Regions from separate parts of the Cellulomonas hominis genome, predicted to be linked through region 2. Evidence: riboswitches for the same ligand, from Rfam matches in the RefSeq annotation. Region 2 holds a riboswitch; the other holds the start of a gene.
What was found. A riboswitch is a leader RNA that binds a small molecule or an ion and turns the genes downstream of it on or off. The one in region 2 is predicted to bind S-adenosylmethionine.

Region 1: another riboswitch for S-adenosylmethionine. It lies ahead of HNR08_RS07690 (methylenetetrahydrofolate reductase); the one in region 2 lies ahead of HNR08_RS11065 (DUF1737 domain-containing protein).

Annotation. Positions count from the first base shown of each region.
Region 1 covers NZ_JACHDN010000001.1:1,625,094-1,640,813, reverse strand. The annotation lists gene HNR08_RS07730 (YeiH family protein) at 1-232, shown strand, start outside; gene HNR08_RS07725 (LacI family DNA-binding transcriptional regulator) at 284-1,324, opposite strand; gene HNR08_RS07720 (carbohydrate ABC transporter permease) at 1,631-2,539, shown strand; gene HNR08_RS07715 (carbohydrate ABC transporter permease) at 2,536-3,435, shown strand; gene HNR08_RS07710 (ABC transporter substrate-binding protein) at 3,466-4,800, shown strand; gene HNR08_RS07705 ((deoxy)nucleoside triphosphate pyrophosphohydrolase) at 4,947-5,390, shown strand; gene HNR08_RS07700 (Hsp20/alpha crystallin family protein) at 5,549-6,004, shown strand; gene metE (5-methyltetrahydropteroyltriglutamate--homocysteine S-methyltransferase) at 6,077-8,425, opposite strand; gene HNR08_RS07690 (methylenetetrahydrofolate reductase) at 8,434-9,489, opposite strand; SAM riboswitch class I at 9,483-9,591, opposite strand; gene HNR08_RS07685 (DNA-3-methyladenine glycosylase I) at 9,759-10,406, opposite strand; gene HNR08_RS07680 (MFS transporter) at 10,662-12,044, shown strand; gene HNR08_RS07675 (CU044_5270 family protein) at 12,177-13,673, opposite strand; gene hrpA (ATP-dependent RNA helicase HrpA) at 13,717-15,720, opposite strand, start outside.
Region 2 covers NZ_JACHDN010000001.1:2,353,727-2,369,446, forward strand. The annotation lists gene HNR08_RS10990 (glycoside hydrolase family 36 protein) at 1-939, shown strand, start outside; gene HNR08_RS10995 (ABC transporter substrate-binding protein) at 1,054-2,373, shown strand; gene HNR08_RS11000 (carbohydrate ABC transporter permease) at 2,442-3,431, shown strand; gene HNR08_RS22690 (carbohydrate ABC transporter permease) at 3,428-4,312, shown strand; gene HNR08_RS11010 (hypothetical protein) at 4,322-4,513, opposite strand; gene HNR08_RS11015 (FMN-binding negative transcriptional regulator) at 4,768-5,475, shown strand; partial or broken gene HNR08_RS11020 (amidohydrolase) at 5,499-6,979, shown strand; gene HNR08_RS11025 (cysteine hydrolase family protein) at 6,984-7,547, opposite strand; gene HNR08_RS11030 (hypothetical protein) at 7,741-8,175, shown strand; gene purS (phosphoribosylformylglycinamidine synthase subunit PurS) at 8,255-8,542, shown strand; gene purQ (phosphoribosylformylglycinamidine synthase subunit PurQ) at 8,542-9,237, shown strand; gene HNR08_RS11045 (GNAT family N-acetyltransferase) at 9,285-10,268, shown strand; gene HNR08_RS11050 (hypothetical protein) at 10,436-11,053, shown strand; gene HNR08_RS11055 (O-succinylhomoserine sulfhydrylase) at 11,162-12,415, opposite strand; gene HNR08_RS11060 (rhodanese-like domain-containing protein) at 12,412-12,849, opposite strand; partial or broken gene HNR08_RS11065 (DUF1737 domain-containing protein) at 12,873-13,049, opposite strand; SAM riboswitch class I at 13,056-13,168, opposite strand; SAM riboswitch class IV at 13,267-13,383, shown strand; gene HNR08_RS11070 (aminotransferase class V-fold PLP-dependent enzyme) at 13,433-14,809, shown strand; gene HNR08_RS11075 (hypothetical protein) at 14,913-15,479, shown strand; gene HNR08_RS11080 (pentapeptide repeat-containing protein) at 15,589-15,720, opposite strand, start outside.

The DNA.
Region 1 (15,720 bases), 730 kb from region 2:
CGGGTTCGTGGCGGCGGTGCTGGTCCGGTCCGCCGGCCTGGTGCCGGACGCGGTGCTGCCCGCGGTGAAGCCGGTGACCACGCTGGCGCTGGCCGCGGCGATGACGGCGCTCGGGACGCAGATCCACGTCGGCCGGCTGGTCCGGACCGGCGGCCGGCCGCTGGCCCTCGGGGCGGTGGCGACCGTGGTCGCGGCGGGCGTCAGCCTCGGGGGCCTGGTGCTGGCGACCTGAGCCGGCCTCGGCGGGCGCCGGGTCGACCTCCCGGAGTCCGGCGCCCCGGGCTCACGACGACCCGTCCGGCGGGGGCGCGGTGGACTCGCGCACCACGAGCCGGGTCGCCAGCTCGATGTGGTGCGAGTCGGGGAGCTCGCCGTCGGCCATGCGCAGCACGGTGCGCAGCGCGACCCGGCCGATCTCCTCGACGGGCTGGCGCACGCTGGTGAGCGCGGGCGTCGTCCAGGCGGCGAGGTACGTGTCGTCGTACCCGACGACGGACAGGTCGTCGGGGATGCGGAGCCGCAGTCGCCGTGCCGCCTCCATCACCCCGAGGGCCTGGGTGTCGCTGGACGCGGCGACGGCGGTCGGGCGGTCGGGGCGGGCGAGGACGCGCGCGGCGACGGCGAGGGCGGCGTCCCGGTCGAAGCGCGCGTGCTGCACCACCACCGACCCGGGCGGCAGGCCGGCGCGTGCGCAGGCGGAGCGGAACCCCTCGACCCGCGCGACCGCGCTCATGGAGGTCTCGGGGCCGGCGATGAGGGCCATCCGGCGGTGTCCCAGCCCGATCAGGTGCCCTGCCGCCGCGCGGCCGCCGTCCCAGTTGGTCGACCCGACCGAGACGAGCTCCGGGGTCGTGAGGTCGAGGGGGTCGACGACGACCACGGGCAGCCGGGCCCGCGCGATGTTGGCGTAGGTGTCCTCGGTGACCTGTGCCGTGACGACGATCGCGCCCGTGCGCCGCGCCGCGATCAGCCGGCGGGTCCAGGTGACGGCGGACTCGGCGCGGCTGTCGCCGGCCCGGGGTCGCACGCGGCCGAGGACGACGTCCGCCCCCGCCTCCTCCGCGGCGACGGTGACGCCGCGGAGCAGCTCGGTGATGTAGGGGTTGTCGAGCTTGTCGACGAGCAGCTCCACCGCGCGCCGGCGCGGGCTGTTGCGCGCCCCCGGCGTGTGGTAGCCCAGCGCAGCCGCGGCGTCGAGCACCCGCGCGGTGGTGGTGGCGGCGACGCCGTCGTGGCCGTTGAGCGCCTTGGACGCGGTGGCGGGGGACACCCCGGCCCGGTCCGCGACCTCGTTCAGGGTGGGGCGGGGGGTCGTGCGTGCCATGGGCCTGCTCTCGTCGTGCGGTCGTGCCGGTCAGTGGGCGAAAAGATTTCTTTCGAGATCCGCCCCGGACACTACCGGTGGGGACCGGGAAAATCGAGTGTTGACACCCATATGGGGCGTCGATACGTTGTTGAACGACGCAAGAGAACTGAAACATTTCCGCGAGGACGCCGACGCACGTCGCTGTGCGCCGCGCCGCTCGTCCTGTCGTCCCGCCCCGGAGCCCAGCCGCCTCCGACCGTGCGGGTCCTCGTCCCCGCATCCGGGTGCCGAGGACCCGCCGCGCCGAAAGAGGTGACTGCCGTCATGCGCCCCGTCGTCCGGTTGCTCTACTCCCAACGGCTCGCGCCGTACCTGTTCATCCTGCCGTTCCTCGTGACCCTCGCGGTGTTCTGGTTCATCCCCGTGGCGCGCTCGTTCGTCATGTCGACCCAGGAGGTGCTGTACGGCCAGACGACCTCCGTGGGGATGGACAACTACGCCCGGCTCTGGAACGACAGCGTCTTCTGGACCGCGATGCGCAACAGCGCCCGGTACATGGTCCTGACGCTGCTGCTGCTCATCCCGATCCCGATGATGCTCGCCGCCGTCGTGAGCTCGCGCATCGGCAGCCGCCGGGTCAAGGCGTTCTTCAAGGCGTCGATGTTCGTCCCGGCCCTCACGTCCGTGGTGGTCTCGGGCCTGGTGTTCCGGCTCATGTTCTCCGAGTCCGACAGCGCGCTCATGAACCAGGTCGTCCAGTTCTTCGGCTTCGGGCCGGTCCGCTGGCTCCGCGAGGACCTGACCGGGCTGGCCGCGCTGCTGGCGCTCGCGGTGTGGCGGTGGACGGGCGTGAACACCATGTACTTCATCGCCGGTATGCAGTCGATCCCGGCGGAGTACTACGAGGCGGCCGCGATCGACGGCGCGAACAAGCGGCAGCAGTTCCTGCGCATCACCGTCCCCAACCTCAGGCCGACGATCGTGTACGTCACGACGATCAGCGTCTACGGCGGCCTGGCCATGTTCCTGGAGAGCTTCATGCTCTACGGCGGGAACGCCTCCCCGAACAACCAGGCGCTGACGGTCGTCGGCTACCTGTACCGCAAGGGCATCGAGCAGAACGACCTCGGCTTCGCGTCCGCGGTGGGGATCGTGCTGCTGGTGGTCGTCATGACCATCAACATCACGCAGCTCACCCTGTCCGGCACCTTCAGGAAGGAGAACGTCCGGTGACCGCGCTCACGGGCCGCCGGCGCACCGGGACGCCGCCGTCGAGCCGGTCCGACGGCCAGGAGCCCGGCACCCGCCGGGTCCTCTCCGTCGGGCAGTCGGTCGTGCTGGTCGCGATCGCGCTCACCGCGCTCGTCCCCCTGGCCGCCATCTTCATCGCCACGTTCCAGGACGGCGCCGACGTCATGCGCGGCGGCGTCAGCCTCGGCGTCGACACCTCGACGCTGAGCCTGGACAACTGGACCATGCTCTTCACCGACTCCGGCCCGTACTTCCGGTGGTTCGCCAACTCCCTGGTCCTCACCACCGTCCAGGTCGCCGGCACGCTGCTGGTCAGCTCCTTCGTCGCCTACGGGTTCGCCATGTACGAGTTCCGGGGGCGCACGCCGTTGTTCATCGCGGTGCTGGCGATCATGGCCGTCCCGTTCGAGATGGTCATGCTCCCGCTGTACGTCCAGGTCAACGAGATGGGGCTGGCGGACACCTACACGGTGATCGTGATCCCGTTCCTCGCGGCGGCGGTGACCATCTTCTTCTTCCGCCAGTACTTCCTGGGAGTGCCGAAGGAGATCCTCGAGGCGGGCCGCGTCGACGGCGTCACCGAGTTCGGCATCTTCTTCCGCCTGGTGCTGCCGATCGCCCGGCCGGCCATCGCGGCGATGGCCATCCTCAACGGGATGATGTGCTGGAACAACCTGCTCTGGCCGCTGCTCGTCCTGCGCTCGTCGGAGAAGTTCACGCTGCCGATCGGCCTGAACACGCTGATCACCCCGTACGCGAACAACTACGGGCTGCTCCTCGTCGGGTCGTTCTTCTCCCTCGTCCCGATCCTCATCCTCTTCCTCACGTTCCAGCGGTTCTTCGTCGAGGGAATGACCGCGGGCGCCGTCAAGGGCTGACCCGCGCACGTACAAGAAGGAGACAAAGAAATGTCCAGAAGCAGGACGACGGCGTCCGTGGTCGTGGCCGCGATGGTGCTCTCCGCGACCCTGGCGTGCTCGAGCGGCGGCGCGCAGCAGGAGCCGACGGTGAACGCCGACGGGTCGACCCCGATGGAGATGTGGATCTTCGGCGAGCTGCACGGTGCGCTGTACGAGCAGATGGCCGACCGCTGGAACGAGCTCAACCCCGACCGGCAGATCGACCTCGAGCTCACGGTCTACCCGTACCAGGACATGCACAACAAGCTGCAGCTGGCCGCGAACTCCGGGGCGGGGATGCCGGATCTCGCCGACATCGAGGTCACCAAGTTCGCGAACTTCGTGCGGGGCGACAACCCGCCGCTGATGGACCTGTCGCAGGCGGCGGAGCCGTACCGCGACGACATCGTGGAGGCGCGCCTCGAGCTGTACAGCCGCGACGACGCGCTCTACGGCTACCCGACGCACGTGGGCGCGTTCGTGACCTTCTACAACACCGAGCTCCTCGAGGCCGCCGGCATCGACTACACGACGATCGAGACCTGGGACGACTTCGCCGCGGCCGGGGCCGAGTACAGCGCCGCGACGGGCAAGGCGTTCGGCACGGCCAACACCGACGTCTTCTTCGTGGAGCCGCTGGTGATCGCCCAGAACGGCGGTTCGCTGTTCGCGGAGGACGGCACCGTCCAGGTCGACAGCGCGGAGGTGGTGTCGTCCATGGAGATGATGCAGGACATGGTCGAGTCCGGGGCGATCTCGCCGATCCCCGGCTCGAGCCCGGACGACGAGGAGGCCTACGGCGCGATCGGACGGGGCGACTTCGCGGCCATCGTCTACCCGGCCTGGTACACGTCGCGGTTCGTCGACTACATGCCCGACCTGGCGGGGAAGATCGCGATCGCGCCCGCGCCCGTCGTCGCCGGATCGGACACGGCGACCATCGGCGGCGGCGGCACGGGCACGGCGGTGTCGGCGAGCTCGCCGGTGAAGGACCTGGCGGCGGAGTGGCTCGCCTTCGCCAAGCTGTCCCCGGAGGCGAACGTCGCCGTCTGGGAGATCCTCGGCTTCGACCCGGTCAACATGTCCGTCTGGGACGACGACGCCGTGACCAAGAACCCCGACAACGCGTTCAACCAGTACTTCACGACGAACCTGTTCGACGTGCTGAACGAGGTCAAGGACGGCATCGGGCACTTCGACTCGTTCAGCAGCCCCGACCTGCCCCCGGTGAACAGCCGGTTCGGCACGGTCACGCTGGCCGAGATCTACGAGGGCGGCGTGCCGGCCCGCGAGGCCCTGGAGCAGGCGCAGCAGGAGCTGCAGAACGAGCTGCGACAGGGCTGACCGGCGCGGCCCGTCCCGGCCCGACGCCTTCGAGTGGAGGGTTCGCGCACGACACGCCCGGCGTGTCGCGTTCAAACCCTCCACTCGGCGGGACCGGTCCCCGGGCGCGGAGGCGGGCCGGGTCGTGGCGCTGGCAGACTTCCCGCATGACCCCGCCCGTCCTCGTCGTCGCCGCGGCGCTGGTCGACGACCTCGACGCCCCGACCGCCCTGCTGGCCGCCCGCCGGCGGCAGCCCGTGAGCCTGGCGGGCCGGTGGGAGTTCCCCGGCGGGAAGGTCGAGCCGGGCGAGGACCCGGAGGCGGCGCTGCACCGGGAGATCCGGGAGGAGCTCGGCGTCGGGCTGACGCTCGGGACGGAGCTCCCCGGGCCCGACGACGGGTGCTGGCGGCTGAGCGACCGGTACGTGATGCGGCTCTGGCTGGCCGCCGTCGCGGAGGGCGAGCCGGAGCCGCTGGTCGAGCACGACGCCCTGCTGTGGCTGCCCCGCGGGGAGTGGCTGACGGTGCCGTGGCTGGACGCGGACGTGCGGATCGTGTCGGCCCTGGCGGCCGCGACGGAGACCGGCGACCGCCTGCCGGACCCACGCTGACCAGCGCGTTCTGCTCTCGGCGAACGCCCTGGACGACCGTTAGCACTCGACACCCGAGAGTGCTAGAACATGTCTCGTAGCCCTTCCGGTGCGGGGCCGCCGCACCGGAGCAGACCACGGTCCCGGAGCGGCCGGGACCTCGAGGGAGGTGACGGGCTGTGGCTACGCGTTTCGACCCGTTCCAGGAGATGGACCGGCTCATGGGCCAGGTGCTCGGCTCGCAGCGGGCGGCGGCGTCCATGCCGATGGACCTGTACCGCGCGGGCGACCACTACGTCCTGCACGTCGACCTGCCGGGTGCGGACCCGGGGTCGATCGACGTGAACGTGGACGACCGCACGCTGACCATCCGGGCGCAGCGCACCGCGCGCACCGAGGACGGGCAGCAGTGGCTCGCCAAGGAGCGCCCGGTCGGCACCTACGCCCGGCAGCTGACCGTCGGGCGGGGGCTCGACCTGGACGCCATCCACGCCTCGTACGCCGACGGCGTGCTCACCCTGACCATCCCGGTGGCCGAGGAGGCCAAGCCGCGCCGCATCGAGGTCCAGACCGGTGGGACGCCGGCGACCATCGAGGCCGGGGCCGACGCGACGCAGGAGCGCGCGGACGCCTGACGCCGGCGGCCGGCAGACCGACGCCCCGGTCCCCCGCGCGGGGGACCGGGGCGTCGTCGCGTGCGGCGCAGCTCAGGCCGTCGGCACCGCCAGGGACGCCCGCACCGTGCGGGTCGCGGCGAGCACGTGCTCGAGCGACGGGGTGACCTCGGCGTAGCGGCGGGTCTTCAGGCCGCAGTCCGGGTTGACCCACAGCTGCTCCGGGTCGATCGCCCGGACCGCCTCGGTGAGCAGCTCGGTGACCTCGGCCTCGCTCGGCACCCGCGGGGAGTGGATGTCGTAGACGCCCGGGCCGATGCCGCGCGGGTACCCCTCGGCGGCGATGTCGGCCAGGATCTCCATCTTCGACCGGGCGGCCTCGATGGACGTCACGTCGGCGTCCAGGCCGTCGATCGCGCCGATGACCTCGCCGAACTCCGAGTAGCACAGGTGCGTGTGGATCTGGGTGTCCGGCCGGACACCCGACGTCGCGAGGCGGAAGGACCGGACCGACCACTCCAGGTAGGCCGCGTGGTCCTCGGCCCGCAGCGGCAGCAGCTCGCGGAGCGCGGGCTCGTCCACCTGCACGATCGCCGTGCCGGCGGCCTCGAGGTCGGCGACCTCGTCGCGCAGCGCCAGCGCCACCTGGTTCGCGGTGTCGCCGAGCGGCTGGTCGTCGCGGACGAACGACCACGCGAGGATCGTCACCGGCCCGGTCAGCATGCCCTTCACCGGCTTCGGGGTGAGCGACTGCGTGTAGGTCGTCCACGGCACGGTGATCGGCGCCGGGCGCGCGACGTCGCCCCAGAGGATGGACGGGCGGGTGCACCGCGAGCCGTAGGACTGGACCCAGCCGTTCTGGGTGACCGCGAAGCCGTCCAGGTTCTCGGCGAAGTACTGCACCATGTCGTTCCGCTCGGGCTCGCCGTGCACGAGCACGTCGAGGCCGATCTGCTCCTGGAGCTCGACGACCTGGCGGATCTCCGCCTTCATCGCGTCCTCGTACTGGGCCGCGGTGAGCTCGCCCCGGCCGAACGCGGTGCGGGCCGCGCGGATCTCCGGCGTCTGCGGGAACGAGCCGATCGTGGTCGTCGGCAGCGCCGGCAGCCGCAGCCGGGAGGTCTGCGCGGCGCGCCGCTCGGCGAAGTCCCCGCGGTGGAACGCGCCCTCCGGGAGGGCGGCCAGGCGCTCGCGGACGTCGGGACGGACCACGCCGGGCGCCTCCGCGCGGGAGCGGCGCGCGTCGGCCGCGGCGAGGAGCTCCGCGTGCACGGCCTCCCGGCCCTCGGTCAGACCGGTCGCGAGGGTCACCACCTCGCCGATCTTCTGGTCGGCGAACGCGAGCCACGAGCGCAGGGTCGGGTCGAGCTCCGGCTCGTCCTCGACGTCGTGCGGCAGGTGGAACAGCGAGGTCGACGACGACACCGCGACCTGCGCGGCACCGAGGGACTCCAGGTGCTCCAGGGACCCGAGCGCGGCGTCCAGGTCGGCGCGCCAGATGTTGTGGCCGTCCACGACGCCCCCGACCAGCACCTTCGAGGCCAGCCCGGGCACGGGGGACGCCGGGGCGGAGCCGCGGACCAGGTCGATCGCCAGGCCCTCGACGTCGGAGGCCGCGAGCACCGGCAGCGCGTCCCGGAGGTCGCCGTAGGGGGCCGCGACCAGGATGGACGGGCGCTCGGCCGTGGGCAGGTCGGCGGCCAGCGCGCGGTACGCCTCGGCGGCCGCGGCCAGCAGCCGGTCGGCGGGCACGCCCGTCGAGTCGGACACCAGGGCGGGCTCGTCGAGCTGCACCCACGTCGCGCCCGCGCGGGCCAGGTCGCGGAGCAGCTCCGCGTACACCGGCAGCACGTCGGCGAGCCGGTCGATCGGGAGGAAGTCCGCCGGGGAACCCTCGGCGGCCTTCGCCAGGGCGAGGAACGTCACCGGCCCGACGAGCACCGGGCGGGTCAGCACGCCGTCGGCCAGCCCCTCGGCGAACTCGCGCACCGGGCGGTCGCTCGCGTACCGGAACGCCGTCGCCGGGCCGATCTCCGGCACCAGGTAGTGGTAGTTCGAGTCGAACCACTTGGTCATCTCGAGCGGCAGGTCGTCCCCGCGGCCGCGCGCCACGGTCGAGTAGCCGGCCAGGTCCAGCCCGCCGTCGGCGGTCGCGAGGTCGGCGAACCGCTCGGGCACCGCGCCGAGCACGGTCGCGGCGTCCAGCACGTGGTCGTAGAACGAGAAGGCGCTCGGGATTGCGGGCAGCCGGGTGTCCAGGCCGAGCTCCGCGAGCCGGGCGCGCGTGCGGCGGCGCAGCTCCGCGGCGGTCGCCTCGACCTCCTCGGCGGTCGAGCGGCCGGCCCAGAACGCCTCGACGGCCTTCTTGAGCTCGCGGCGCGGACCGATCCGGGGGTAGCCCAGGACGGTGCCGGAGGGGAACGGGTGGGTCAGGTCGGTCATCTCTCGCCTCAGCTGGTCGGAACGGGGGTCGGGGTGGTCGTGGGGGCGGACGTCACCTGGCTGTGCGTCCGCGGGGCGTCGCCGCCCAGGCCGGCGCCCTCGAGCAGGTCGAGGGCCGGGCCGTGCTGGTTGAACGTGTAGAGGTGCACGCCGGGGGCACCGCCGTCGAGGACGCCGTTCACCAGGTCGACGCCCAGCCGGGTGCCGGCGCGCAGGCGGCGGGCCGCGTCCGCGGGGTCGTCCGGGTCGAACGCGTCCAGCACGTCGAGCACCGCCTGCGGCACCGGCACGCCGGTGAGCTGCTGCACGCGGCGGAGCCGCGACGGGTCCGTCATCGGGATGATCCCGGGCACGATCGGGATGGTGACCCCGGCGTCGCGGGCCAGCGTGACGAGCTCGCAGTACGACTCGACGTCGTAGAACACCTGGGTGATCGCGAAGTCGGCGCCCGCGCGCTGCTTGGACAGCAGGGCCGCGACGTCCTGCTCGCGGGTGCTGCCCGAGCCGGCGTTGCCCCGGGGGAACGCGGCGACCGCCACGGACAGCGGCCGCGTCGCCGCGCGCACCGCCTGCGCCGGGCTCGACGCGCACCGGCGGGCCTCGACCTCGCGCAGCAGGGCGACCAGGGCGCTGGCGGTCGGCAGCCCGTCCGGGTGCGGGGCCCAGGAGCCGTCGGCGGGCGGGTCGCCGCGCAGGGCGAGGAACGCCCGGACGCCCTCGTCGAGGAACTCCTCGACGGTACGGGCCAGGTCGTCGCGGGACGTGGCGACGCAGGTCAGGTGCGCGATCGGGGTCAGCGAGGTCTCGCGGAGCAGCCGCCGGACCAGGGCCCGGGTCGTGCTGCGCGTGCTGCCGGAGGCGCCGTAGGTCACGGACACGAAGTCCGGGCGCGCGGCCGCGAGCCGCTCGACCGTGGTCCACAGCCGCGGGGCCGCCTCTGGGTTCCGCGGGGGGAACAGCTCGAAGGACACGGTGGGTCGGTCCACGGCACCGAGGCCGTCGGTGACGTGGTCGGTCGCGGGTGCGGCCCCCTCGGCGGGGACGCGTGCGCCGGTGCTGCTCATCGCTCGCTCCATCGATCCTGGCGGAAGCACCCGCACCCTCCGCGAGGAGGGGGGTTGCTGCGACGTCGACGAGCCAGGTCTCTCGGTCGCTCTGGATGGGTGTGGCCACAGTAGGGCCAGCGGGCGGGTGCGTCCAGTGCCCCTGATGCGTCATGGAACGACCCGCGGTCCCCGGGGTCGCCCCCGGCGGGGCGTCCTCGGCAGGCCGGCCGGGCGGCCTCCGGGACGGCGTCGGGGTGCTCGACGCACTCGTCCGCGGCGATCCCGGCCTAGGCGGTCGGGCGCACGCCGGCCAGCACCACCGGGCAGTCCGCCAGGTGGTCGTCCACCATCCCGCAGGCCTGCATCGCCGCGTAGGCGGTCGTCGGCCCGACGAACCGGAAGCCCAGCCGCTTCAGCTCCTTCGCGAGGGCGATCGACTCGGGCGTCCGCGCCGGGACGTCGGCGAACGTGCGGGGTCGGGGCCGCGCCCCCGGGTCCGGCGCGTGCGACCAGAACACCGCGTCCAGCGACCCGCCGCGCCCGTGCAGGTCCAGCAGCGCCTGGGCGTTCGCGATCGCGGCGGTGATCTTCGCGCGGTTGCGGATGATCCCGGCGTCGCCCATCAGCCGCTCGACGTCGTGGTCGTCGTACCCGGCGACCACCGCGGGGTCGAAGTCGGCGAACGCGGCGCGGAACCCCTCGCGCTTCCGCAGGACCGTGATCCAGGCGAGGCCGGACTGGAACGCCTCGAGCGTCATGCGCTCGTAGAGCTCCCGCTCGCCGTGGACCGGCCGGCCCCACTCCTCGTCGTGGTACCGCTCGTAGAGCGGGTCGCCGTCGCCGAAGCAGCGCCGCCCCGGCGGGTGCCCCGCGGCGGTCTCGGACGACACGGGGTGCTGGAGGGCCTCGGCGGGGGTCGGGTCGCTGCTGGTCATGCCGACACTCTGCCCGAGGGCACCCACAACCCGGCCCCCGTCATCCACAACCCGCACGTCCGTCGCGCCTGTGGAGGAGTCCCGGTCGATTCCGACATGCGGACAGGAACCGTCTGAAACGTGAGACGGGGCGTAGGGTCGACGACGCGCTGGAGCACCCACGAGCGTCACGAGCCGACCCGCGAGCCGACCCCACCCGACGTCCCCGTCGGTGGCCGGCGTGCCGCAGCACCGTCGTGAACCGGAGTGACCCGCATGCCCACCACCACCGCGCCCACCGCCGCCGCCCCCGCGCGGCCGCTGAACTCGCCGTCCCGCGTCATCGCGGCGAGCCTCGTCGGCACCACCATCGAGTTCTACGACTTCTACGTCTACGCGACCGCCGCGGTCCTCGTGTTCCCGAAGCTGTTCTTCCCGACCGGCAACGACACCACGGCGCTGCTCGCGTCCTTCGCGGTGTTCGGCGCGGCGATGGTCGCCCGGCCGATCGGCGCCGTGTTCTTCGGGCACCTCGGGGACCGCCGCGGCCGCAAGACCACGCTCGTGTACTCGCTGCTGACGATGGGGATCGCGACGTTCCTCATCGGCGTGCTGCCGACGTTCGACCACATCGGGGTCGCCGCGACGGTCGCGCTGCTGGTGCTGCGGCTCGCGCAGGGCTTCGCGCTCGGCGGCGAGTGGTCCGGCGCGGCGCTGGTCGCCACCGAGAACGCCCCCGCCGGCAAGCGCGCGTGGTACGGCACGTTCCCGCAGCTCGGCGCCCCGCTCGGCTTCATCATCGCGAACGGCCTGTTCCTCGTGATCAACGGCGTGCTCGGCGAGGGCTCGGCCGCGTTCATGTCGTGGGGCTGGCGCGTGCCGTTCCTGTTCTCGGCCGTCATGGTGATCATCGGCCTGTGGGTCCGGCTGAAGCTGGTCGAGTCCGAGGCGTTCACGGCCGCGGAGAAGAAGGGCCGGCTCACGAAGCTCCCGCTCGGCACGACCCTGCGGTTCCACTGGCGCGAGACCCTGCTGGGCACGTTCATCATGCTGGCGACCTACGTGCTGTTCTACCTGATGACGAACTTCACGCTGACCTACGGCACCCGCGCCGTGGCGCCGGAGAACGGCGACCCGGGCGGCCTGGGCATCCCGTACGTGCACTTCGTGCTCATGCAGATCATCGGCGTCGTGTTCTTCGGCCTGTTCACCCTGGCCGCCGGGCCGCTCGCGGACCGCCTGGGCCGCCGCCGGCTGCTGCTGTGGGTCACCGGGCTGATCATCGCCTTCGGGCTCACGTTCGCGCTGTTCCTGCCGATGCGCGAGGACCAGGTGTTCACCGGCGCGCTGGTGCAGGCGTTCCTGGTGCTCGGGTTCGTGCTCATGGGCGCGACGTTCGGGCCGATGGGCGCCCTGCTGCCGGAGCTGTTCCCGACGAACGTCCGGTACACCGGCTCGGCGGTCGCGTACAACGTGTCGTCGATCCTCGGGGCCGCGCTCGCGCCGATCGTCGCGCTGGCGCTGTGGGCGCTCGCTGACGGCGGGACCTGGCTGGTCGGGCTGTACCTGTCCGGCGCGGGGGTGCTGACGTTCGTGGCGCTGCTGCTCACCCGGGAGACCAAGGACGCCGACTACGCCCGGGCGTCGCACGAGGGCTGACGCCCGCCCCACCCTCCCCGCGCACCGCCCGCGTCCGCCGAGATCGGCACTCCCGACCCAGATCGGTCGTCCCAGCGACCGACCTCGGTGCGGAGGACCGATCTCGGCGTGGCTCCCGGGCCCGGCACGGGGTCAGCAGCGCTCGAACGTGGTGCAGCCGGGCGGCAGCTGCGGCTGGACCGGCAGGGTGCCGGCCGGGCCCTGCACGAGGTACGTCGAGCGGTAGCGCAGGTCGGACTCCGTGCCGGGCCCGTCGTACGCGTCGACCCGCTCCAGCAGCGTGCCCGCGTCGGGATCGACGACGAGGCGGCGGACGGTGCTCCCGTCGCCCCCGGTCAGGGTCTGCTCCAGCGCCACGCCCCGCCGGCCGGCCGCGTCCGTGACCTCGCCGACGAGCCGCACGCCGCCGACCTGCGACGCGACCTGCCACAGCGCGCCGCGCAGCGCCGGCGACGCCGGGCTCTCCACGAGCAGGGCCGTGATCTGGTCGAACAGCACGTCGTCGTCGGTCCGCGAGGACTCCGGGAGCCCGTCGAGCAGCGCGGCGCGCAGGGCCACCGGATCCGTCGGCAGCGTCGTGAGGCCGTCCCAGTCGACGGTCGTGCCGCCGACGGGGAACAGGGCCGCCCCCAGACCGATCGGGTCCGCGTCGACGGCGTCGTCCAGCAGCAGCCCCGGCTCGACGCGCGCGTTCCAGACCTCCCGCCGGTGCTCGGTGCCGTCCTGCCCCCCGCCCTCCTGCGCGCAGGTGGAGACGGTGTGCCAGTACGGCGCGTCACCGACCTCGTCGGGCTGGGCGGCGGCCGCCGCGCCGGCCGTCACGAGCACCTCCGCGGCCTCGGCCTCGGGGGTCGTGCCGTCCACGACGAGCGGGACCACGGCGAGCGCCCCGGCGGCGGCCACCCCGGCGAGCGACAGGCCGAGCCGGCGGCGCCGCGCGCGGCGGCGGTGCAGCAGCACCACGGTCTGCGCCGTGCGGGTGCGGTCGTCCAGCCGGGCGCGGGCCGCGGCGAGGACGGCGGGGTCGGGGTCGGTGGTGGCGGCGGTGCTGCTGAGCAGGGTGTCGAGGCTCATCGGTGGCTCTCCTGTCCGGTCGGTGCGAGCGTGGCGAGCGCGGCCTGGGCGCGGCTGCGCGCGCGGTGCAGGCGGCTGCGGGCCCGCGACGGGGCTGATGCCCAGGGCGTCGGCGGCCTCGGTGGGGGTGAGCCCGTCCCAGGCGACGAGCAGGACGATCTGCCGGTCCTCGACGCTCAGGGTGCCGAGGGCGGCGCGGAGCTCCCCGCGCCGGGCGACGGCGTCCACCCGGTCGTCGACGGCGTCCCAGTCGACGTCGTCCGCGAGTGCCGGCGTCCACCCGGGCCGACGGCGCAGGTGGCCGCGGACCACGTTCCCGGCGATGCCGTACAGCCACGGCAGCGCGGACCCGCTGGGGTGCGGCTGCACGCGGAGGCGGGCCTCGACCGCGGCGAGGAAGACCTCCCCGAGCAGGTCGTCGGCCGGGCCGGTCCCGACGCGGCGGCTGAGGTAGCGGTGCACCGCGACCGCGTGTCTCTCGTACAGCACGCCGAGGATCTCGGGGTGGGTCCGTGCGCGGGCCAGCAGGTCGGCGTCGCTCTGTGCGTCCTCCATGCCCCTCCTATGCCCGCGGCGGGCACAGCGTTGCAGACGCGGGTCAGGCAAGCGCCGCGAGGGCCTTCCGGATGCGCTTCTCGCTCACCGGCACCGGCGTGCCGAGCTGCTGCGCGAACAGGCTGACCCGCAGCTCCTCGATCATCCAGCGGGCGTCGTCCAGGGCCGCGAGGTCCGCGGGCACCGGGGTGCGGGACGTGGCACGGGCGCGCGTCTGCCCGAGCAGCTGCTCGAGGTCGTGGACCTGCCAGGCGAGCTGCTCGTCCCGGGCGGGGTTGGCGCCGGCCTTGTCGAGGCGGTGCGCGGCCGCCCGGAGGTAGCGCGCGAGGTGCGGAAGCCGGTCGGCCCCGGTCTCGGCGACGAACCCGTCGTGCACCAGCGCCTCGGACTGCGCCTGGACGTCCCGGACGGTGCCGAGCAGGGCGAGCGAGCGGGTGCCCCGGACGGCCGCGTCGAGGTCGCGGGCCGCGCCGAGCACGGTCACGAGGTCGCCGACGACGCGGTGCGCGGCGTCCTCCAGCCGGTCGCGGACGAACGCCCGCGCCTCCGCGTACGTCGTCGCCGACCGCACGGACGTCGCGGGCCGGCCACCCAGGTGCTCGCCGAGCAGCCGGTCCACGGCCGCGAGCTGGACGTCGGACACCAGCGCGTCGGTGCTGGGGTACGGGCTGGCCGCCAGGGCGAGGGCCTGGGTGCCGCTCCACCGGCTGGTGATCCGGGCGGTCGCGAGGCCGAGGTCGCGGAGCAGGAGGCGGCGCAGGCCGGCGCGGTGCCGCAGCGCCTGCTCCCCGGCGTCGGCCAGCACCTCGACGCCGACCGTGGCGGCGGGGCCGCGACCGCGCTCGACCAGGGCCGGGTAGCCGCGGACGGTGAGGCCGCTGGGGTCGGTGGTCTCGACGCGCTCGGGGAGCTCGCCGCCCGGCAGGCCGTCGGGCCAGGTGGTCAGGTCGCCGGCGTCGAAGCCGGGCAGGGCCGCGGGGCGGGCGGGCGCGGCCGGCGCGGCGGGGCGCGGGGCGGGCGCGGCGCGCTGCGCTGCCGAGTCCGCCCGGGGGCCGGCGTCCGACATCGCCTCCCGCACCGCCGACCGCACCGCGGTGCTCACGGCGTCCTGCGTCCGGGCGGCGAGCCGCCGCTGCAGGACCGCGAGGTCCTTGCCCTCGTCCACGACACGCCCGCGGTCGTCGACCACGCGGAACGTCATGCGCAGGTGCGGCGGCAGCCGGTCGTCGTCGACCGCGTCCTCGGGCACCTCGACGTCGCGCAGCGCTCGCACGGCCTGCCGGAACGTCGCCCGGAACGACGGCGCGGCGTCCCCGGCCCGGACGGTGTCCGCCCAGGACGCGGTGTGCGCGTCGAACCAGGCCACCACGTCCCGCGCCACGTCGGGGGCGGGGACGAGCTGCACGCGCACCGGTTTGGGCAGCGCGCGGATCGTCGCGGTGACCAGCTCCTCGCGCAGGCCGGGGACCATCCAGTCGAACCCGTCGGGCTGCACCCGGGCCAGCGCGACCAGCGGCACGTGCACGGTCACGCCGTCGGCGTCGGTGCCGGGCTGGAACTGGTAGGTCAGCGGCAGCGCGAGGTCGGCCTGCGGCCAGGTGGACGGGAAGGACGACTCGTCGACCCCGGCGTCGTCGGCGACCAGCAGCTCGCGCGTGAACGTCAGCAGGTCCGGGTCCCGCCGCCGCGCGCCCTTCCACCACTGGTCGAAGTGCCGGGCGGAGACGACGTCGTCGGGGATGCGCTCGTCGTAGAAGTCGAACAGCGCGTCGTCGTCCACCACGAGCCCGCGGCGCCGGGACCGGGCCTCCAGGTCCTCGGCCTCGTCGAGCAGGCGGCGGTTCTCCGCGAAGAACGCGTGGTGCGTGGTCCAGTCGCCCTCGACCAGGGCGTGCCGGATGAACAGCTCGCGCGCGTGCTCGGCGTCGACCTTGCCGAACAGCACCCGGCGGCCGGTGACGATCGGGACGCCGTAGAGCATGACGCGTTCCAGGGCCATGGCCGCGCCCTGCTTGGAGGACCACGACGGCTCGGAGTACGACCGCTT
Region 2 (15,720 bases):
CTGGAGCCCGAGGTCGTCGGCCGCCGCAGCCCGGTCGCGGACGCCCTGCCCGCGGACGCCTTCCTGCAGCGGGCCGGCCGGCGGGTCCTCGAGCAGGACCGCTACCTGCTGGACCTGCGGCACCCCGCGGCGCGCGCCCACCTGGACGCGGTCGTCGACCGCCTGGTCCGGGACCTCGGCGTCGGGTACTTCAAGCTGGACTACAACGTCACCCCCGGCCCCGGCTCCGACCTGGGCGCGGACAGCGCCGGCGCGGGCCTGCTCGCGCACAACCGGGCGCACCTCGCGTGGCTGGACGGCGTCCGCCGCCGGCACCCGCACGTGGTCCTGGAGAACTGCGCGTCGGGGGCGATGCGGGCGGACTACGCGCTGCTCGCCCGGCTGCACCTGCAGTCCACCTCCGACCAGCAGAACCCGGTGCTGTACCCGCCGATCGCCGCCGCGGCCCCGATGCAGGTGCTGCCCGAGCAGGCCGGGAACTGGGCCTACCCGCAGCCCGGGATGACGGACGAGGAGATCGTCTTCACCCTGTGCACCGGGCTGTCCGGCCGGCTCTACCTGTCCGGGCACCTGGACGAGATGTCCGCCCCGCAGCTCGCCCTGGTGCGCGAGGCCGTGGACGTCGCGCTCGCCCGCCGGGCCGCCGACGAGACCGCGGTGCCGTTCTGGCCGCTGGGCCTGCCCGCCTGGGAGGACCCCTGGGTCGTGAGCGGCCTGCGCGCCGGGGACGAGTCGTGGGTCACCCTGTGGTGGCGCGGCGACGGTCCCGGCTCGGTCCTGCTCGACCTTCCCGCGGGCGACCTGGCGACGGCCTTCCCGTCCGCGGCGGACGCGCCGGGCGGCCGGCGCTGGGACGTGCGGCGCCGGGACGACGGCCGGGTCGAGGTCGCCGTCGACGGCCCCGGCCCGAGCGCCCGGCTGCTCCGCGTGCGCCCCTGACCACCGCGCACCACCCCGCACGTCCCCGCACGACCCCGCACCACCACCCACCCCCGCACCACCCGCTTCACCCCGGCGTCACCGAGGACGCCGGTCGAGACACGAGGAGTCGATATGACGAGGTATTCGACTGCGGCCGCCGCGGCGCTGGCCGTCGCCCTGCTGGCCACGGCCTGCTCCGACCCGAGCGCGGGCGGCGGCGGCGGCGGGTCCGCGGCGCCGGCGGCCTGGCCGGACCAGACCGCCGACCTGGCGGGCGTCGAGCTGACGGTCTGGGCCGCGCAGAACTCGAACTCCGTCCCGGAGTCGGTCGTGTCGGCGTTCGAGGACGCGACCGGCGCGAGCGTCGACGTCGTCACCATCCCGGACCCGTACGAGCAGGGCGTGCAGACCAAGGTCGCCACGGGCGACAAGCCGGATCTCGCGTTCTGGCAGCCGACGGCCTCGATGCTGACGGCCCTCAACGCGCCGACCAACCTGCAGCCGCTGGACGACGCCCCGTGGCTGGAGGACATGCGCCCCGAGCTGCGGGACATGACCGGCATCCTCGACGGCACCCGGTACGCCGCGCTCATCAGCACCCCCGCGGTCATGGGCGTCTACTACAACAAGCAGGTGTTCGCGGACCACGGCATCACCGACCTGCCGACCGACTGGGACTCGTTCGTCGAGCTCGGCCGCACGCTGAAGGCCGACGGCGTCACCCCCTTCTTCGAGATGGGCGGTGACCGCTGGGCCACGCAGTGGTGGGTCCAGGTGCAGCTCGCCGATGCCGCCGCCGACGGCCTGTGGGACCGCATGAACGCGAACGAGGAGGCGTTCACCGACCCGGCGATCCTGGGCGCGATCGAGGAGTACAAGTCGCTGATCGACGAGGGCCTGTTCAACGACTCGATCAAGACGGCGACGTTCGAGGACCAGGGCGACGCGCTGCTGGCCGGCGACGCCGCGATGGCCGTCCAGGTGAACAGCTTCTTCGGCCAGCTCCAGGCGAAGGCCGACACCGCGACGCTGGACGAGACCATCGGCTTCTTCCCGATCGCCCCGTCGGGCAACGTCGGCACGTTCATCCCCGACCAGGCGAACGCGCTCGTCGCCTTCAAGACGGGTGACGCCACCCGGGAGGCCGCGGCCCGCCAGCTGCTGTCGTTCTGGCTCGGCGACGGCTACGCGGACTTCGTCGCCGCGCAGGACACCGTGTCGCTGCAGACCGGCGTCGACTCCCCGGACACCGTGCCGGTGGCGCTGACCGAGGTGGCCGACGCGCTCGGCGACTCCGTCGGCTCGATGCAGGCTCTCGCGGTCGCGAACCCGGACCTGTACCTGTTCCTCGCGGACATGATCCAGGGCTCCACCAGCCCGCAGCAGGTCGCGCAGGAGACGCAGGACCAGTTCGCCCAGCTCGCCCAGGCGCAGGGCGTCGAGGGCTTCTGACCGACGGTCCCGGGCGGCGGGCGCACCCCGCCGCCCGGGACGTGCACCGCCAGGGCGAGGAGAACCCCATGCACGCGAGCAGCACGACCGACGCGCCGGCCGACGGCGCACCCGCGACGCGCGCCCCGGCACCCGGCCGCCCGGCCCGGGCGCCCCGGCTCCGGCGCGCCCGGACGGACCACCGGCGCACCCGCGCGGCCGCCACGCACCCGGGCTGGTTCGCCGCCCCGGCGTTCGCGGTGCTCGGGGTGTTCTTCTTCGTCCCGACGATCTTCAACTTCGTCTACTCGTTCACGAACTGGTCGTCGTTCCACAGCGACATCGGCTTCGTGGGCTTCGCGAACTTCCAGTCGCTGCTGAGCAGCGGCACCCTGGTGCAGGCGCTGCGCGTGACGCTGGTCTACGCGGTGCTGGTCGCGATCTTCCAGAACCTCTTCGGCCTGCTGCTGGCGCTGCTCCTGGAGCGGGACACCCGGGTCAACCGGTTCGCGCGGGTCATGTTCTTCATCCCCGTCGTGATGTCGGCGCTCGCGGTCGGCTACGTGTTCCAGGCGATGCTCAAGCCGGACGGCGCCGTCAACGACGTGCTCGGCTGGTTGCTCGGGCGGGAGATCGCCATCGCCTGGCTCGGCTCGACCACCTGGACGATCGTCGTCGCCGCACTGATCCACGCCTGGAAGTGGATGGGCCTGCCGATGCTCATCTACCTGGCCGGCCTCAAGACGATCGACGAGCAGGTGCTGGAGGCCGCACGGCTCGACGGCGCCTCGGCGTGGCAGACGTTCCGGGAGATCCGGTTCCCGCTGCTCGCCCCCGCGGTCACGTTCAACGTCGCGACCGCGCTGCTCGGCTCGATGAACGGCTTCGACATCGTGCAGGCCACCACCGAGGGCGGGCCCGCCCGCAGCACCGAGCTGCTGAACATCTTCATCTTCCGGACCTTCGGCCAGGGCCTGTTCGCGCAGGCGACGACGATGAGCCTGATGCTCTTCCTCGTCGTGGCGCTGCTGGCCTTCCCGGTCATCCGGATGCTCCGCAAGCGCGAGGAGGTCCTGTGAGCACCGTCGTCGGAACGGCCCGGGCGGCCCGGGTGCCGCGCACCCCGCGCGCGGGTGGCAGGCACGGGGGCTGGCGCGCCGTGCAGCCCGTGGTCGCGGTCCTCGCGGTCGTGCTGCTCATCGGCATGCCGCTGTGGATCATCGTCGTCACCGCCGGCAAGTCGCAGGCCGAGGCGCTGAACCCGAACCTGTCCCTGCCGACCGAGTGGCACCTCGGCGAGAACGTCGCGCAGGTCTGGCAGGACGGCCGGCTGCCGAAGGCGTTCCTCGGCTCGATGCTGGTCATGGTGCCGTCGGTGCTCGGCGTGCTCGTGCTCGGCTCGATGGCGTCCTGGGTGCTCGCCCGGCGGAGCAGCCGCGGCTGGGCGGTGCTCTACGCGCTGGCGATCTCCGGCATCGTGCTGCCGCCCGCGGTCGTGACGATCGTGCTGCTGCTGCGCCAGATCGGCCTGGCCGGCACCCCGACCGGCATGGTCGGCGTCTACATGGGCATGTACATGTCCACGGTCGTCTTCTTCGTGACCGGGTTCGTGCGGACCATCCCGGTCGAGCTCGAGGAGGCCGCCCGCATGGACGGCGCCGGGCCGGTGCGGGTGTTCCGGACGGTGATCCTGCCGCTGCTCGCCCCCGTGCTGTCGACCGCGACGATCCTCATCTGCCTGTACATCTGGAACGACGTGTTCTACGCGCTCTTCGTGGTGGGCGGGCGCCTCGACACCCTGCCGCTGAACCTCTACCAGGTGGCGTCCGCGGGGCTGTACCTCAACAACTGGCACCTGATCTTCGCCTACGTCGCGCTGATGAGCCTGCCGCTGCTGGTGGTCTTCGTCGTGGCGCAGCGCCGGATCATCTCCGGCATCACGAGCGGCGCGGTGAAGTAGCGGGGCGGCTCACCCCGCGCCGTGGAACGCCAGCGCCAGGAGGACGTCCTCGGGCCGCGGCGCGTGCTCCGGCGCGGGGCCGCCCGTGAAGCACCGGCAGGCGCCGTCCTGGTGCACCAGGTTCGCGTGCGGCCGGGCCACGCAGGGCGCTGGCGCGCCGTCGCCGGGTGTCGTCGGCGCGACCGGGGTCTCGATCGTCATGCGGGTACTACCTCCGTGCGGGGGCCGCGGGGGAGCGGTCCGTGACGGCGCCGAGGGGCCGGCGCCGCGGTCGCCCCGGGGTCGCGTGCACGTCCCCGTGGTGTCGTGTCCATCGGACGGTCGCACGGATTCCTGTGGTGTCAGGACCAGGTTGCGGCGTTAGCGCAGGTGAATTCCCTCCCGTGTGGTCGGACTCACCCCGGGACCGGGCCGGAGGTCCCGCGTCGGGGGCCGCTGGTGGTTCGATGGGCCGCGTGATCCACACCGAGGACTACGCGCTGACCGACGAGGCGCGCGTGCGGGACCTGGTGCGCGCGCACGGGTGGGCGACGCTGGTCTCCGTGACCGCGGAGGGGCCCGTGGCGTCGCACCTGCCGGTGCTGCTGGAGGAGACGCCGGTCGGTCCGGCGCCCGAGCCGCGGCCGGCCCGGCCCGCCCGCGACGCCCGCGGGCTCCCCGACCGGTTCACCGCCCCGTCCGCCCCGCTGCACGTCCTCGGCCACCTCGGCCGCCCGGACGAGCTGCTGCACGAGCTCGACGGCACCCGGGAGCACCTGCTGGTCGTCGCGGGCCCGTCGGGCTACGTGTCGCCCGGCTGGTACGGCTACGCCCCCGCGCTGCCGACGTGGAACTACGTGGCCGTGCACCTCTACGGCACGGTCGAGCTGCTGGACCCGGAGGAGTCGTACGCCGTGCTGGGCGCGACCGTCGACCGGTACGAGGACCCGATGCCCGACCCGGTCCGGATGCCCGACGGGTACGCCCGGCAGGTCGCGCCCGGGGCGGTCGGGTTCCGGATGCGGGTGACCCGCTGGCAGGGCAAGGCGAAGCTCAGCCAGGACAAGCCGCGGGCCGTCGCGGAGCGGGTCGTCGCCGCGCTCGACGCCGGCCCGCGGTACGCCGCGCCCGCGCTCGCCGCCGAGATGCGGGCCGAGCTCGACCGCCGCCCCGACTGGCCGTGACCGGCCCCGACCCGGGAGATCCCGTGACCCGCCCGCTCGTCCTCACCCGCGCGCGCCTGCTCGGCGACGACGCCCCGGTCGACCTGCTGCTCCGCGACGGCCGGGTGCAGGCGGTCGGCGCCGGAGCCGCGGACGCCGCCGGACCCGCCGCCGAGCGCGTCGACCTCGACGGCCGCACGGTGCGCCCGGCCTCTGGGACCAGCACACGCACATGACGCAGTGGGCCCTCGCCCGCCAGCGGCTCGACGTGTCGGCCGCGACCTCGGCGGCGCACGCGGTGCAGATCGTCGCCGACCGCCTGGCGTCGCGCCCGCCCGCCCCGGGGACGGCGCTGGTCGGCGCCGGGTTCCGGGACGGGCTGTGGCCGGACGCGCCGACCGCCGCGCTGCTCGACGCCGTCGCCGGCGACACCCCCGTCGTCCTGGTCTCCGCCGACCTGCACTGCGCCTGGTTCAGCACGGCGGGCCTGCGGTACGCGGGCGTGGGGGAGCACCCCACCGGCCTGCTGCGCGAGTCCGAGTGGCTGCCGCTGTCCGCTGTGGTGGACCAGGTCCCCGACGCGGTGGCCGACGCGTGGGTCGACGAGGCCGCCCGGGCCGCCGCGCGGCGCGGCGTGGTCGGCGTGGTCGACCTGGAGATCACCGAGAACCTCACGCCCTGGCGCCGCCGCATCGCCGCGGGCTCGGACGCGCTGCGGGTCCGGGCCGGGGTCTGGGAGCCGTACCTCGACAAGGTGCTCGCCGAGGAGCTGCGCACCGGCGACGTCGTCGTCGGCACCGGCGGGCTGCTCCAGCAGGGGCCGCTCAAGGTCATCACCGACGGGTCGCTCAACACCCGGACCGCCTACTGCCACGACCCGTACCCCGGCCTGTCCGGGCCGGGCGCCCACGGCGTGCTGTCCGTGCCGCCGGAGCACCTGGTGCCGCTCATGGCCCACGCGCACCGCCGCGGACTCGCCTGCGCGATCCACGCGATCGGCGACCAGGCGAACACCCTGGCCCTCGACGCGTTCGCGGCGTCGGGCGCCCGCGGCACGATCGAGCACGCCCAGCTCCTCACGGACGCGGACGTGGCCCGGTTCGCCGCGCTCGGGGTCACCGCGTCCGTCCAGCCGGAGCACGCGATGGACGACCGGGACGTCGCCGACCGGTACTGGGCGGGCCGCACCGCGCGGGCGTTCCCGCTCGCGTCGCTGGTCGCCGCCGGGGTGCGGCTGGTGCTCGGCTCGGACGCGCCGGTCGCGCCGCTCGACCCGTGGATCGCGGTGGCCGCCGCCGTGGAGCGCGCCCGCGACGGGCGCGAGCCCTGGCACCCGGAGCAGCGCGTGGACCTGCTGACGGCGCTCGCGGCGTCCACGGACGGGCAGCCGCTGGTCCTCGGCCCCGGGGCGTCCGCGGACCTGTGCGTCCTGGACGCCGATCCGCTCGCCGACGGGGCGCCGCTGCGGGGGATGCCCGTGGCCGGGACCCTGCTCGCGGGGCGGTGGACGCACCGCGCGCTCTGACCGGCTACACCCCCGCCAGGACGTCCGCCGTCGACACCACCCGGGCGAAGCCGCCGCCGTGCAGGTTCGTCGCCGTCGCGCGCGCGAGGTCCTCGGCGGGCACGACCGTCCCGTCCGGCCCGGCCAGGTCGAAGGTGTGCGTCGCGTCGAGCGGCAGCACCACCCGGTAGCCGAGGTTCCCGGCCATGCGGGCGGTGGTCTCGACGCACATGTTCGTCTGGATGCCGCACAGCACGACCTGCCCGATCCCGGCCCGCGTCAGCCAGTCGTGCAGGTCGGGCGTCCCGTAGAAGGCGGAGTTCACGGTCTTGTCGACCAGCAGCGCCGGTGCGACGTCCGCGACCACGGGCTGGAGCGCGTGGCCCGGGGCGCCGGCCGCGAGCGGCCTGCCGGGGGCCGAGGTGTGCCGCACCACCACCACGGGCCGCCCGGTGCGCTGCCACGCCGCGAGCAGGTCGCCGATGCGCTGCTCGGCGTCCGGGTTGTCGCGCCGGCCCCAGAAGGCGGCGTCGCGGAAGCCCTGCTGCACGTCGATCACCACGAGGGCGGCGTCGGAGTCGATGTCCACGGCCCCGATGGTGCCGTCCGGGACGGGACGACCGGAACGGGCGATGCTGCCGTCGGGCGTCGACTTCCTGCCGGAACGCCTCCGGTGCCCCGGACCGGGTACGCCCGACCGGGTGACCCGCGGCCGCCCGGGGGTGGCAGCACCCAGGAAGGGCCGACGGTCCCTGGCGGAGCGCCGTAGCGTCCAGGAACCTATGCGACTCCACCAGCAGGTCCGCCAGGCCGGGATCGGTGCCCGCACCGTCCTCGGCCTCCACCCGCGCGACGGCCGACCCGTCGCGTGCTGGGTCGTGCACCCCGCCGCCGACGACGCGGGGCTGCGCGCGCGCCTCGACCGGTACACCGCGGCGCTGGGCCTCGGGTCGCTGGCCGACCCCGCGCTCCGGGAGGTCCCCGACTACCGGGCCTCGTTCACCGCCGCGGGCGGCTGGGCGACGCTGTGGGTCGGCGACGAGACGGAGCTGGTGGCGGCGCACGACACCGAGTGGCTCGCCGCGCTGCTCGACCGGGGGTGGGCGATGGTCGTGGCGGGGTACTCCCCGGGCCTCGCGGAGGCCGACCACGCCGGCGTCCAGGCGTACCTCCTCAGCGGCGCCGAAGCCCGGGTGGGCGTCGTCCGGGTCGCCTGACGGACGGCGGACCGAGCAGCCCGGCGCGGTCGGTAGGCTGGGCCCCGACCCCCACCGCCGCGAACCAGGGAGCTCACCCGTGGGACGAGTCGTCGTCGATGTGATGCCCAAGCCGGAGATCCTCGACCCGCAGGGCAAGGCCGTCGCCGGCGCGCTGCCGCGGCTCGGCTTCGCGCAGTTCACCTCCGTCCGGCAGGGCAAGCGGTTCGAGCTCGAGGTCGACGGTCCCGTCACCCCCGAGGTGCTCGCCGCGGCCGCCGAGGCGGCGGCGCAGGTGCTGTCCAACCCCGTGATCGAGGACGTCGTGCGCGTCGCCGACTCCGAGGCGGACGCGGCCGCGACCGTGACCTCGGAGGGCCTGGCCTGATGACCCGCATCGGCGTCGTCACCTTCCCGGGCACCCTGGACGACCGGGACGCCGCGCGGGCCGTGCGGCTCGCGGGCGCCGAGCCGGTCGCCCTCTGGCACGCGGACGCCGACCTGCACGGGGTCGACGCGGTCGTGCTGCCCGGCGGGTTCTCCTACGGCGACTACCTGCGCGCCGGGGCGATCAGCCGGTTCGCCCCCGTCATGGGCGAGGTCGTCGAGGCGGCCGGCAAGGGCATGCCCGTGCTCGGCATCTGCAACGGCTTCCAGGTCCTCACCGAGGCGCACCTGCTGCCGGGCTCGATGATCAAGAACGACCACCTGCACTTCGTCTGCCGGGAGCAGGTGCTGTCGGTCGAGCAGACCGAGACCGCCTGGACCCGGGAGTACCGGCAGGGCGAGCGGATCACGATCCCGCTGAAGAACCAGGACGGCCAGTACGTCGCCGACGAGCGCACGCTCGACGAGCTCGAGGGCGAGGGCCGGGTCGTGATCCGCTACGAGGACCACAACCCGAACGGCTCCCGCCGCGGCATCGCCGGCATCAGCAACGCCCGCGGGAACGTCGTCGGACTCATGCCGCACCCCGAGCACGCGGTCGAGCCGGGCTTCGGCCCCGACGGCGCGCGCGGCCCCCGCAGCGGGACCGACGGGCTGCGGTTCTTCACCTCCGTGATGCGGGCGCTCGTCTCCTGAGCGTCACCCTGCGCGAGGTCCCCTGGACCGACCCGGACGCCCGGGCGCTGCGCCGCGCGCAGCAGGCGGAGCTCAGCGCCCGGTACGGCGACGGCGGTACGCCGGAGCCGCCCGCCGAGCACGTCGTGGTCACGCTGCTGCTCGCGCTGGACGGCGTCCCCGTGGGCTGCGGCTCGCTGCGGGACCTCGGCGCCGAGCCGGAGCACGGCCCCGGCACCGGCGAGGTGAAGCGGGTGTACGTCGCGCCGTCCGCGCGCGGGCGCGGGCTGGCCCGGACGCTCGTGCACGCGCTCGAGGACCGGGCCGCCGCCCTCGGCTGGACGCGGCTGGTGCTGGAGGCCGGGCTGCAGCAGCCCGAGGCGATCGGGCTGTACCTGTCCCTGGGGTACGCGCCGGTCGAGCGGTACGGCGAGTGGGCCGACGTCGCGGACTCGCGGTGCTTCGCGAAGGCCGTGGGGTCCGGCGCGCGGGGCCCCGCGCCGCGGTCGCCCGCACCGGCCGGGACGCTGCGGGTCGCGGTCGTGCCGTACGCCGACCCCGACGCGGCCGCGCTCCGGGACGCGATGGACGCCGAGTCGCTGCTGGCCTACCCGGAGGTCGAGGCGGCCGTCGCGACCCGGGGCCGTTTCGGCGCAGTCGACGCGGCGCTCGGGTCGGCGGTGCTCGTGACCGTGCTGGCGCGGCTCGACGGCCGGCCCGTGGGATGCGCGTCGCTCGGCCGGCTGCACGGGTCCGGCGGCCCCGCAGGCCCCGCCGGCCCCGCCGGCCTCGACGCCGCGACGACCGGCGAGCTGCGCCGGGTCTTCGTCCACCCGGACGTCCGGCGGGCCGGCGTGGCCGCCGCGCTCGTCCGCGCGCTCGAGGCCGAGGCCCGGGCGCTGGGGCTGCGCGACCTCGTGCTGGAGACCGGCATCCGGCAGCCCGCGGCCCTCGCCCTGTACCGCTCGCTGGGCTACCGGCCGGTGCTTCCCTTCGGGCGCTGGCAGGGCGACGCGCTCGGGCTGTACCTCGGTCGCACCCTCGCGGTCTGACACGCGCGCCCGCGATGTGGACGCCCGCTGCCGCGGGGGCCCTGGGCCCGGCTAGGGTGCTCGCGTGTTCCTGAGCCGGGTGTGTTGTCGCTGAGCTGACGACCTCGCGCGCCCGCGGCCCGACGGCCCTCGCCGCGCACCCCCGCCTCACCCGCCGAGGACACCCCATGGCTCAGCCCGTGCTGCACCGCCCCGCGGTCGCCACCCGTCACCTGCCCGCTGCCGCGCACCGCCGGCACACGACCCCGCCGGTGGGCCTCGCGCCCGCGGACCCGGTGGCCGCCCCCGCGCCGTCGCCGGCCCCGCCCGCCGCCGCGCCCGACATCCACGTCGGCAGCCCCGACTACGGCGTCCGCACCGTCGAGTTCCGCCCCGGCTCCGAGACCGCCATCGCGCTGGCCGCCGCCCGGGCCGACGTCATCCGCCTGGAGTTCTCCGTGGCCGTCCCGACGGTCGGGGCGCTCGCCCGGGTCGTCGCGCTGGTCGAGGAGGCCGTCGCCGAGGCGGGCCGCGACCGCGCCGAGGTGCGCGTCGTGCTGGACCTCGAGGTCGTGCTCGCGGCCGACGCGCGCACCGCCCGCCGCAAGCGGTCGCACCTGGAGTACCTGGACGCCCTCGCGGGCCTGGGCTGGTCGCCCGCCGCGACGCGGGTCGTCACCACGCCGGAGCTGCTGGCCGCCGAGGTCCGGGAGCTGGCGCGCCGCGCGGGGGTCGACGCGGTGGTCCTCCTCCCGCTCGCGGGCGGCCCGTCGGCCGAGGACGAGCTCCGCACGCTGGTCGCCTGAGGTCCGCCCCCGCGCCGGACCCCCGCGAAGTGGAAGGTTCGAGCAGACACGCCGACGGCGTGTTCGTCCGAACCTTCCACTCTGCGTGACGGGCAGGGACCGGCCGGGTCAGGACGGGAGGGTCGACAGGGCCCGGTCCAGGTCGTCGCGGAGGTCCGTCACGTCCTCCAGGCCCACCGACAGGCGCACCGTGGACTCCGCGATGCCGACCGCCGCGCGCCCGGCCGGGCCGAGCTTGCGGTGCGTGGTCGTCGCCGGGTGCGTGACGAGGGACTTCGCGTCGCCGAGGTTGTTCGAGATGTCGACGACCCGCAGCGCGTCCAGCACCGCGAACGTCGCGCGCTTCGCCTGCTCGGGCGTCGACCCCTCGGGGACGCGCAGGCCGAACGTCACGACGGTCCCGCCGCCGTCCTGCTGCGCCAGTGCGAGGGCGTGCTGCGGGTGCGACGGCAGGTGGGGGTACCGGACGCCGGACACCGCGGGGTGCTCCTCGAGCCAGGTCGCCAGCGCGAGCGCGGACGCGGTCTGGTGCCGGACCCGCAGCGACAGCGTCTCGAGGCCCTTGAGCAGCACCCACGCGTTGAACGCGCTGAGCGACGGACCGGTGTTCCGGATCAGCGTCTGGACCGGTCCGTGCACGTACTCGTCCGTGCCGAGGATCGCCCCGCCCAGCACCCGTCCCTGCCCGTCGATGTGCTTCGTCGCGGAGTACACGACGACGTCCGCGCCGAGCTCCAGCGGGCGGGACAGCACGGGGGTGGCGAACACGTTGTCCACGACGACGACCGCGCCGGCGGCGTGCGCGAGGCGGCTGACCGCCGCGATGTCGACGAGGTCCTGCATCGGGTTGGACGGGGTCTCGAAGAACACGACGTCGGCGGGGGTCGACAGCGCCGCCTCCCACTGCCCGGGGACGTGCCCGTCGACGTAGTCGGTCCGCACGCCCCAGCCCGCGAGGATCTCGTCGAAGATCACGACCGACGACCCGAACAGGGCCCGGGCGGCGACGACGCGCGACCCCTGGCGGACCAGCGCGGCGAGAGCCGTGAACACCGCGGACATGCCGGACGCGGTGGCGTAGCAGGCCTCCGCGCCCTCGAGCAGCCGCAGCCGCTCCTCGAACGTCGACACCGTCGGGTTCCCGTAGCGGGAGTACAGGAACCGGTCGGCGTCGCCCGCGAACGCGGCCTCGGCGTCGGCGGCGCGCTCGTAGACGTAGCCCTGCGTGAGGAACAGCGCCTCGGAGGTCTCCTGGAACCCGGACCGGACGGTGCCGCCGCGGACCGCGAGCGTGTCGGGGCGCAGCGACTCCCGGGGGAGCCGCGCGTCGCGCCAGTCGCCGGGTCCCGGGGCCGCGGTCACGCGTCCCGCCACGGGAGACCCGCGGCGCGCCAGCCGGTGTGCCCGCGCCGGCCGTCGGGGCCGACGTCGCCCTCGAAGCCCGTGAGCACGTTGTAGGCCGGACCCAGGCCGGCGGCGGTCGCGGTGGTCGCGGCGGCCACCGACCGCACGCCCGACCGGCACAGGAACACCACCGGGCGCGGGTCGCCGGGCACGATCCCGGCCGCGGCGAGTCCGTCGAGGAACGCCGGGTTCGGGCGGCCGAAGGCGTCGGTCCACTCGACGAACGCGGTGCGCCCGGCGGCGTCGCCGGCCGCGAGGTCCGCGGTGTCCGGCACGCCGATCGTCTGCCACTCGCCCTCGGTGCGGACGTCCACCAGGACGGCGCGCGGGTCGGACGCCAGCAGGTCCCAGGCCTCGTGCGGGGTGAGGTCGCCCGCGTACGGCGCGCTCACAGCGCCCGCACCTCGGCGCGCGCCGCCGCGGGCAGCACCAGCGCCTGGGCGACGATCACCCGCTCCCCGTCGAAGGTCGCGGCGGGGCTGCCGTGCAGCTCGTACCCCTCGTCCAGCGCGGCGCTGATCCGCTCGCAGAACGTGCGGTCGTCCGGTCCGGTCAGCAGCCGGTAGCGCAGGCGGTCGTCGGTCGTCGTCATGCCTCTCCTCCATCGAACCTGGCGGAAGCACCCTCGGCCGGACCGGGCTCGTGGGAGCACCGGACCGCGGGTTGCTGCGGCGTCGACGAGCCAGATCTCTCGGCCGCTCTGGATGGTGCGGCGATGCTACGCCATCCGCGGCGGTGCCCTGACCGGGGCGGTCGCAGTGTGGACGACGGTTGACACCCGCGCGGCGCGCCCCGCATCCTCGGGCGTAGGTCATGAGCGCCAGCGCGAAGCCCCGGCTCGCTGGCCGGCAACCCTCCCTCCGCGGCGGGGTGCCCCGGGTGACGACCTGGCCGTCCACCGACCGGTGGCGCGGCAAGCGCGGGGCGACTCGGCCGTGACCGGGTCCCCCACCGAGCACCACCGGGGGTCCTCCCATGTCCGTCAGCACCCAGCCGACCTGCGCCACCGCCCTGCTCCCCGTCGTCGGCGGGGACACGCCCGTCCCGCTCGTGGACGGCCGCGCCGTGCCGTACGCCAACCTCGACTACGCGGCGTCCGCGCCGGCGCTGGAGTCGGTGGCCGCCCGCGTCGTGGAGGTGCTGCCGCTCTACGCGTCGGTGCACCGCGGCGCCGGGTACCTGTCCCAGGTGTCGACCGCGCTGTACGAGGCGTCCCGGGCGGCGGTCGCCCGGTTCGCCGGCGCCCGCGCCGACGACGTCGCTGTCGTCACCCGGAACACCACCGACGCGCTGAACCTGCTCGCCGGGTGCGTCCCCGAGGGCGGGCGGGTGCTCGTCCTCGACATCGAGCACCACGCGAACCTGCTGCCCTGGGTGCGGTCGGTGCGCGGCTCGGGCCGGGTGGCGACGATCCTGCCGGCCGCGCCGACCGTCGCCGAGACCCTGGCCGCGCTGCGCACCGAGCTCGCCCGGCAGCCGTACGCGCTGGTCACGGTGACGGGGGCGTCCAACGTCACCGGGGAGTCCCTGCCGATCACGTCCGTGGTCGCGCTCGCGCAGGAGGGCGGGGCCCGGGTCGCCGTCGACGGCGCGCAGCTGCTGCCGCACCGGGCGTTCTCGCTCGCGGAGTCCGGGGTCGACTACGTCGCGTTCTCCGGGCACAAGACGTACGCGCCGTTCGGGGCGGGCGCGCTGGTCGGCCGCCGCGACTGGCTGGACGAGGGCACGCCGTACCTCGCCGGCGGCGGCGCCGTCCGCGACGTCCGCACGGACCGCACGCTCTGGCAGCCCGCGCCCGCCCGGCACGAGGGCGGGTCGCCGAACGTGCTCGGCGCGGTGGCGCTCGCGGAGGCCTGCGACACCCTGTCGGCGCTCCCCGACGGCGCGCTCGCCGCGCACGAGGCGGCGCTGCGCGACCGGCTGCTCGACGGCCTCGCGACGATCCCGGGCGTGCGGGTGCTCCGGCTGTGGCCGGACTCCGCGGACCCGGTCGGCGTCGTGTCGTTCACGGTCGAGGACCACGACTCCGGCCTGGTCGCCGCGTACCTGTCCGCGGAGCACGGCGTCGGCGTCCGCGACGGCCGGTTCTGCGCGCACCCGCTGCTCGCGCGGGTCGGCGTCACCGGCGGGGCGATCCGCGCGTCCGTGGGCGTGGGCACCACGGCGGGGACCGTCGACCGGCTGCTGGACGGGCTCCGCGCCTACCTCGGCGAAGGGCCGCGCGCGGCGTACGAGGTCGTGGACGGGTGCTGGACCGTCGCGGGGGACACCCGGCCGCGTCCGGCGGTGGCGGGCATCGAGTCGATCGCGGCGACGGCCGCGGCGGCGTGCGGGCCGGCCGTGGAGGACTGACCGCGCGCGGCCCGCCCGAACTCGTCCTGCGGACGACGGCGGGAGGGTCATCCACGGCTGGCAGGCTGGGCGGCGTCGGGATCGTCCAGGTCGTGGGGGGCGCGTGTTCCTCGCGTGGGGTGACGAGTCGGGCTCCGTCCCGTCCCTCGACCCGGGCGCCTTCCTCCTGGCCGCAGCCGTGTGCGCCGTCGGCGACCTCGACGGGCTGCGGGAGCGCATGACCCGGATGCGCCGGCCGTCGGAGAAGAAGATCCACTGGCGGGACGACTCGCGGGTGCGGCACGACGAGGTGACGCGCGAGATCGCCGCCGCGGGAGTGGAGGCGATCGTCGTCGTCCGGGTCGGCTCTCTCGACGAGCGGCCCGAGCGTCGCCGGCGGAAGTGCTTCGAGCGGTTCGCCGCCGAGGTCGAGCGGTCGGGCTGCGGGATCCTGACGATGGAGTCGCGGGGCGCCGGGCTCGACCGGAAGGACCGCGACATGGTCGACGCGATGCGCGCGGCCCGGACCGTGGACGGGACCCTGCGGCTCGAGCACGCACCAGGACCGGCCGAACCGATGCTCTGGATCGCGGACGCGGTGTGCGGGGCGGTCGTCGCGAGCCGGACCGGGGACCCGGCATTCCTCCGGCGTATCGAGCGGGCCGTGCACCTCGTCGAGGTCCGGACATGACGCGAGCCCCGGGCCCTGTCGTCCGGCAGGATCTCCCGAGGCTCACTTCCACGACCACCGCGATGGCGTGGCTCGTCCTCGAGGTTAGCAGGCGGCAGCCTGCTGCGGCTCAGCGCACGGTCACCCCGAGGTGTGCGGCCAGGGCGTCCGCGAGCTCGAGCAGCTGGTGCCGGCTGATGGTCGCGCCCTTCAGGCCGGCCGTCCCGTCGATGCCCGCGAGGTCCGCGCCGCGCAGGTCGAC